Regions from separate parts of the Brenneria sp. L4-2C genome, predicted to be linked through region 2. Evidence: predicted binding sites of a transcription regulator. Region 2 holds the regulator's gene; each other region holds the start of a gene.
The links. The regulator CRP, encoded in region 2, controls carbon source genes, mostly activating them, when cyclic AMP is high. The targets are predictions, from matches to a motif close to ATGTGANNNNNNTCACAT.

Region 1 (2,275 bases), on a different contig from region 2:
ATGGCAGTCAAACGCGCCGCCGGCGATAACCACGTTTTCGGGCAGACCAAGCCGTTGCGCCCACTCCGGCGTAATGACGCCGACCGGCTGCTCGGCGGTCCAGGTATCGGTGAACAGCGGGTATTGCAGGTTTTCGCTCAGACAGGGATCGAGCGCGCGCAGGAAGGTTTCCGGCGGCACGCCGCCCCAGTCGGGGTGCCAGAGCGATTTATGCCCGGCGCTGCAACGACCGCGTTTGATCTGGCCGGGCGCATGCGTGCCGGAAAGCAGGGCCGGCGCCCAGTCGCAGAGTTCAACCCAGGAGACGGCGGCCTGACGCACCGCGGCATCCGCACGCGAGACGTGCAGTATTTTTGCCCAGAACCATTCCGAGGAGTAGACGCCGCCGATATAGCGGGTGTAGTCGGGGAACCGGCCGCTGCGGCACAGCGCGTTGATTTCCTCGGCTTCTTCTATCGCGCTGTGATCTTTCCACAGTACGAACATGGCGTTCGGGTTATCGGCGAATTCCGGGCGCAGCGCCAGGATATTGCCCTGCGCGTCGATAGGCGCGGGCGTGGAGCCGGTTGAATCCACGCCGATGCCGACGATCCGTTGACGCTGTCGCGCGCTGAGTCGTCCGGCGGCGGCGCGAATGGCCTGTTCCAGCGATTCAATATAATCCAGAGGATGGTGGCGGAATTGGTTGGCGGCCGGTTGACAATATTTCCCGGCGCGCCAGCGGGGATAATAAACCACGTCCGTCGCCAATTCCTCTCCGGTCTGGCAGTCCACGGCCAACGCGCGCACCGAATCACTGCCGAAGTCGAGTCCAATCGTAATCGCATCCGCACTCATCGCTTGCTCCTGTTCGTCCTCTTTGTCGTGCTGTAACGATAAAGAGAGACAACGCCGGGGGTGAGGAGGCGTTAGCTGGAAGTATGCATTTTTCTGCCGCTGTCGGTCATTTTGTGATGCCCGTCAAAAGTTAACAACCGGTTAAATTCGCTAAATATATGTACAAACCTGTCATTATTTCGGGATGTGATAACGCTCTATCTTCTGGTGAAAAATAACAGCTAAAAGGTAGGGCGTCTGAATGCTGTGGAGGAAAGGAATTGCATCAACGCCGTGTTTTTCCTTTATCCAGACCGGAAATGCCCTACTGGAAACGATTACACGTTTCAGCGTCATCGGCGTGTAAAACGATAAATACACCGGAGAACATCATGCATAAATTCACTAAGGTGCTGGCGACGATTGGGCTGGCCGCCGTTATGTCACAATCGGCTATCGCTGAAACGCTGAAACTGGGATTTCTGGTTAAACAACCAGAAGAGCCCTGGTTTCAGACGGAATGGAAGTTTGCCGATAAGGCCGGCAAGGATCTTGGCTTCGACGTGATCAAAATTGCCGTGCCGGATGGCGAAAAAACGCTTAACGCCATTGATAGCCTGGCCGCCAGCGGCGCGAAAGGCTTCGTTATCTGTACGCCCGATCCCAAACTGGGGCCGGCCATTGTGGCTAAAGCGCGCAGTTACGATCTGAAAGTCATCGCGGTGGACGACCAGTTCGTCAATGCCAAAGGCGAACCGATGGCGTCGGTACCGCTGGTGATGATGGCGGCGACCAAAATCGGCGAGCGTCAGGGGCAGGAGCTGTGGAAAGAGATGAATAACCGCGGCTGGAAGGTGGATGAAACCGCCGTGATGGCGATTACCTCCAATGAGCTGGACACCGCGCGCCGTCGGACAACCGGTTCGATGGAAGCCCTGAAAGCGGCCGGTTTCCCGGAAAAACACATCTATCAGGTGCCGACCAAATCCAACGATATCCCCGGCGCATTCGACGCCGCCAACTCCATGCTGGTTCAGCATCCGCAGGTGAAGAACTGGCTGATCGTCGGCATGAACGATAACACCGTGCTGGGCGGCGTGCGCGCCACCGAAGGTCAGGGCTTTAAAGCGGCTAACGTGATCGGTATCGGCATCAACGGCGTGGATGCGGTGAGCGAACTGTCGAAGGGCCAGGCCACCGGCTTTTATGGCTCGCTGCTGCCAAGCCCGGATATCCACGGCTATAAGAGCATCCAGATGCTGAACGACTGGGTCGCCAAAGGCGTGGAGCCGGAAAAATTCACCGAGGTCACCGACGTGGTGCTGATCACCCGGGAAAACTTCAAAGTCGAGCTGGAGAAAAAGGGCCTGCTGTAATACCGGCGCGGTGATGATATCTCGATCGTTTCGGCCGCGCGGCGGGTAAGTCAGGAGATGGCGGAGCGAGTCTCCGCCGTTTT
Region 2 (2,275 bases):
ACTCTGGTTGCGGCGGCAGCCTTTATATCACTCACTGCTTTTTCTCCAGCGTTTGCTGCTTCCGGCACCACGCATGTTTTACTGACCACATCGGCAGGAAATATTGAACTGGCGTTGGATAATCAAAAAGCACCGGTTTCGGTGAAGAATTTTGTCGAGTACGTTAATAGCGGTTTTTATAACGGGACGACGTTTCATCGGGTTATCCCCGGCTTCATGATTCAAGGGGGCGGTTTCACCAGCGATATGAAGCAGAAAGCGACCAACGCTGCGATCGTTAACGAAGCGGATAATGGGTTACGCAATCTGCGCGGCACTATTTCGATGGCGCGTACGGCGGAAAAAGACAGCGCCACCAGTCAATTCTTTATCAACGTGGCAGACAATGCGTTTCTCGATCACGGTCAGCGCGATTTCGGCTATGCGGTGTTCGGCAAGGTAGTCAAAGGCATGGAGGTGGCGGATAAAATTGCCCAGGTGCAGACTGAAAACGTCGGCCCGTATCAAAATGTGCCCGCCAAACCGATTGTAATCCAGTCAGCGAAAGTCCTGCCCTGATTGGATTCCCGAACCAGCCTCCCTTCTCATATTGAGCGGATTTGATAAATTCGCTCAATTGAATTGGGATTGTTTATTTTTGAATAATAATATTATCGTTGATAAATATATCGGATAAAAAAAAGCGTGAGATTTTCTCACGCTTTTTTGTCGTCGGGTAATTATTGTGGTTTAGCGAGTGCCGTAAACCACAATGGTTTTACCATGTGCGGAGATCAAATTTTGGTCTTCTAACATTTTAAGTATCCGCCCTACGGTCTCGCGTGAACAGCCGACAATCTGGCCGATTTCCTGACGCGTGATTTTTATTTGCATGCCGTCCGGGTGGGTCATGGCATCCGGTTGTTTCGCCAGGTTCAACAAGGTCTGAGCAATACGCCCCGTTACGTCGAGGAAAGCCAAATTGCCGACTTTTTCTGAAGTCACTTGCAGTCTGCTGGCCATCTGAGCCGACAGGCGCATCAGGATATCGGGGTTAACCTGGATCAGTTGTCGGAATTTTTTATAAGAAATTTCAGCAACTTCACACGCTGTTTTCGCCCGCACCCAGGCGCTGCGCTCCTGACCTTCCTCAAACAGGCCGAGTTCGCCGATAAAATCGCCCTGATTCAGATAAGAAAGAATCATTTCCTTGCCTTCTTCATCTTTGATCAGCACGGCGACGGAGCCTTTCACGATGTAGTAAAGCGTCTCTGCTTTTTCACCTTGGTGAATAAGCGTACTCTTCGATGGGTACTTGTGGATATGGCAATGAGAAAGGAACCATTCAAGAGTCGGGTCTGTTTGCGGTTTGCCGAGAACCATTCGATATCATCCTCTGTTGTCAGTCACTGCGCAATTCACAGGGCTCAGAGTTCCCTGTACGGCGTATTTACTGTTAAAAGTTCAAATTCAGTGTAGGCAGAACGACGTCAGGGAATATACTGGAGCCTTTATTTGGCGACGTCATCATCTCCCCGGCATCTGAGTTTGTCCAGAATAAGGCAGATACTGTTCTTGTTTTTAACACAGCTTGAAGGACGTGTCTTGTGTTGTCTCACTTCAGCATGATAAAGCTCTGGTTATCAGATGATTTTGTACAGTAACGATATAAATTTTCAAAAATTTTTTAGCGGAGGGTACCATGCAGGCTCGAGTGAAGTGGGTTGAAGGCTTAACATTCCTTGGCGAATCATCTTCCGGACATCAGATTTTAATGGATGGAAATTCGGGGGATAAAGCGCCAAGTCCAATGGAAATGGTATTGATGTCGGTGGGCGGATGCAGCGCGATTGATGTGGTGTCCATATTGCAAAAAGGGCGCAACGATGTTGCCGACTGCGAGGTTAAACTCACGTCGCAGCGGAAAGCGGAGGCGCCGCGTCTGTTTACCCATATCAACCTGCATTTTATCGTCTCCGGCAAAGGGTTGACCGAGAAAGCCGTAGAACGCGCGGTCGCGCTGTCTGCGGAGCGCTATTGCTCCGTGGCGCTGATGCTGGCTAAAGCGGTAGAGGTGACCCACAGCCATGAGGTCCGGGAATTGGCATAACCGCGTTGAACCGGAGCAGGCACGGTAGCGACCTGGTTTCTGCCGCCGTGCTTTTTTTCGAGCGACTATTCGATTTTCTTCCCTTCCAGCAAACGCTGAACCAATGGCGCCATAATTAATTCCATCGCCAGACCCATCTTCCCGCCCGGCACGACCAGCGTGTTGATATGGGAAATAAACGATCCC
Region 3 (2,275 bases), on a different contig from region 2:
ATCGCCCGAGTTGTATCCAACATTCGGTTGGCGAACCCCCATTCATTATCGCACCAGACCAGCGTTTTAATCAGGTGCTGACCACTAACCCGGGTCTGCGTGCCGTCAACAATAGCACTATGCGGATCGTGGTTAAAATCGGCCGAAACCAGCGGCAATTCGGTATAGTCAACTATACCACGAAATGCCCCATGCGCTGATTTTTGCAAAAGCGCATTAATTTCATTCACATTGACGGCGTTCTTCACGCTGACGCTTAAATCGATTGCCGTCACGTTAATTGTCGGGACCCGAACCGATATCGCTTCGAAACGATCGACAAACTGCGGAAAGATCCGGGTGATGCCCACCGCCAGTTTGGTATCTACCGGAATGATGGACTGGCTGGCCGCGCGAGTACGGCGCAGATCGCGATGATAGGCGTCAATCACCGGCTGATCGTTCATCGATGAATGGATCGTCGTTACCGTGCCGTTTTCGATACCGAATGCGTCATCCAACAATTTAATGATAGGAATAATGCAGTTGGTTGTGCAGGATGCATTCGACACGATACGGTGTTCGGCCTGTAAATTTTGATGATTGACGCCAAACACTACGGTGGCGTCCAGATCGGGCGTTCCCGGATGAGAAAAGAGCACTTTCTTGGCCCCCGCCGCCAGATGCGCTTCGCCATCTTCGCGACTGCCGTAAACGCCGCTACAGTCCAGCACCACATCAATACCCAGTTCACGCCAGGGCAACGATGAGATCGCCGCCTGATGCAACAGCCGGATGCAATCATCCCCGACATACAGTTGATCGCATTCCTGACGCACATCCCAGGGGAAACGGCCGTGACTGGAGTCATACTTGAGCAAATGAGCCATACCTTCGGCGCTTGCCAGCTCATTGATCGCCACCACCGAGATCTCGGCCCGGCGGCCCGACTCATACAGCGCGCGTAAGACATTACGGCCGATGCGGCCAAAACCGTTTATAGCAATACGGATTGTCATGCAGTTCCCTGTGTAACGATGATAGTGCCACCCGCATAGGATATAGACTTCTTGCTGAAAGTGGCAATGGCGTCGGCATGCTTAAATCACTCAGACTCGCGCCTGCGTCTCTTGCCGGGCTCGCTAAACCGAATTCAAATCCGCGCAAGCCCGATTGTGTTGAATAAATGCTATCAACATCACAACTGAAACGCTTCAGCTAGCATAAACGAATTAACCTGCAAAAGAAATATTCTCACTCGACTCTCATCAGAAGAGTGACCCACGTCATATTTCTACCAGACGAACGGCGAGCTGGAGAGATGGCGCCGCCATACAAAAAGCCGCCAGATCGCTCTGGCGGCTCAGTCTGATGACAAAGTCCGACGCTTTACCAATAACCCTCCTCCCGCCCCGACTTTACCAGAGGGAGTGGCCTGCCTGCGCCCTCCCTTGGAAACAAGCCACGAAGGTTGGTCAGCAACCGCCGGCGGCATCGCGCCGGTTCTGAACTTACTTCAACAACGCTTTAGCCTTCGCCACCACGTTATCCACCGTGAAACCGAACTCTTCAAACAGCAGTTCCGCCGGTGCGGATTCGCCGAAGCTTTCCATCCCGACAATCGCGCCGTTCAGACCGACATACTTGTACCAGTAGTCCGCGATACCGGCTTCAATCGCCACACGGGCCGACACCGCTTTCGGCAATACCGACTCACGGTAGGCTTCATCCTGTTTGTCGAACGCATCAGTAGACGGCATCGACACCACGCGAACGTTACGCCCTTCCGCCGTCAGTTTGTCATAGGCGCCCACCGCCAGTTCCACTTCGGAACCGGTGGCGATCAGGATCACTTCCGGCTGACCGCCGCTGTCTTTCAGCACATACGCGCCTTTAGCTACATCCGCCAGTTGCTGGACGCTGCGATCCTGCTGAGCCAGGTTCTGACGCGACAGAATCAACGCCGTCGGACCGTCCTGACGCTCAACGGCATATTTCCATGCCACGGCGGTTTCAACCTGATCGGCCGGACGCCAGGTGCTCATATTCGGCGTTACGCGCAGGCTGGCTAACTGTTCAACCGGCTGGTGGGTCGGGCCATCTTCGCCCAGACCGATGGAGTCGTGGGTATAGACGTAAATGCTGCGAATCTTCATCAGCGCCGCCATGCGAACCGCATTACGGGCGTATTCCACAAACATCAGGAAGGTGGCGGTATAAGGGATAAAACCGCCGTGCAGCGAGATGCCGTTGGCAATCGCCGTCATACCGAATTCACGCACGCCGTAGTGGATAT

Region 1: the regulator CRP is predicted to act here: its motif matches at 949-966, upstream of ABRZ26_RS01455 (arabinose ABC transporter substrate-binding protein).
Region 3: the regulator CRP is predicted to act here: its motif matches at 1,166-1,183, upstream of epd (erythrose-4-phosphate dehydrogenase).

The regions. Positions count from the first base shown of each region.
Region 1 is NZ_JBEIAC010000001.1:319,715-321,989, reverse strand. Features, by position in the region: gene ABRZ26_RS01460 (ribulokinase) at 1-837, opposite strand, end outside; gene ABRZ26_RS01455 (arabinose ABC transporter substrate-binding protein) at 1,209-2,192, shown strand.
Region 2 is NZ_JBEIAC010000026.1:22,910-25,184, forward strand. Features, by position in the region: gene ppiA (peptidylprolyl isomerase A) at 1-558, shown strand, start outside; gene crp (cAMP-activated global transcriptional regulator CRP) at 730-1,362, opposite strand; gene ABRZ26_RS22730 (OsmC family protein) at 1,682-2,089, shown strand; gene ABRZ26_RS22735 (phosphoribulokinase) at 2,155-2,275, opposite strand, start outside.
Region 3 is NZ_JBEIAC010000008.1:175,879-178,153, forward strand. Features, by position in the region: gene epd (erythrose-4-phosphate dehydrogenase) at 1-998, opposite strand, end outside; gene tkt (transketolase) at 1,491-2,275, opposite strand, start outside.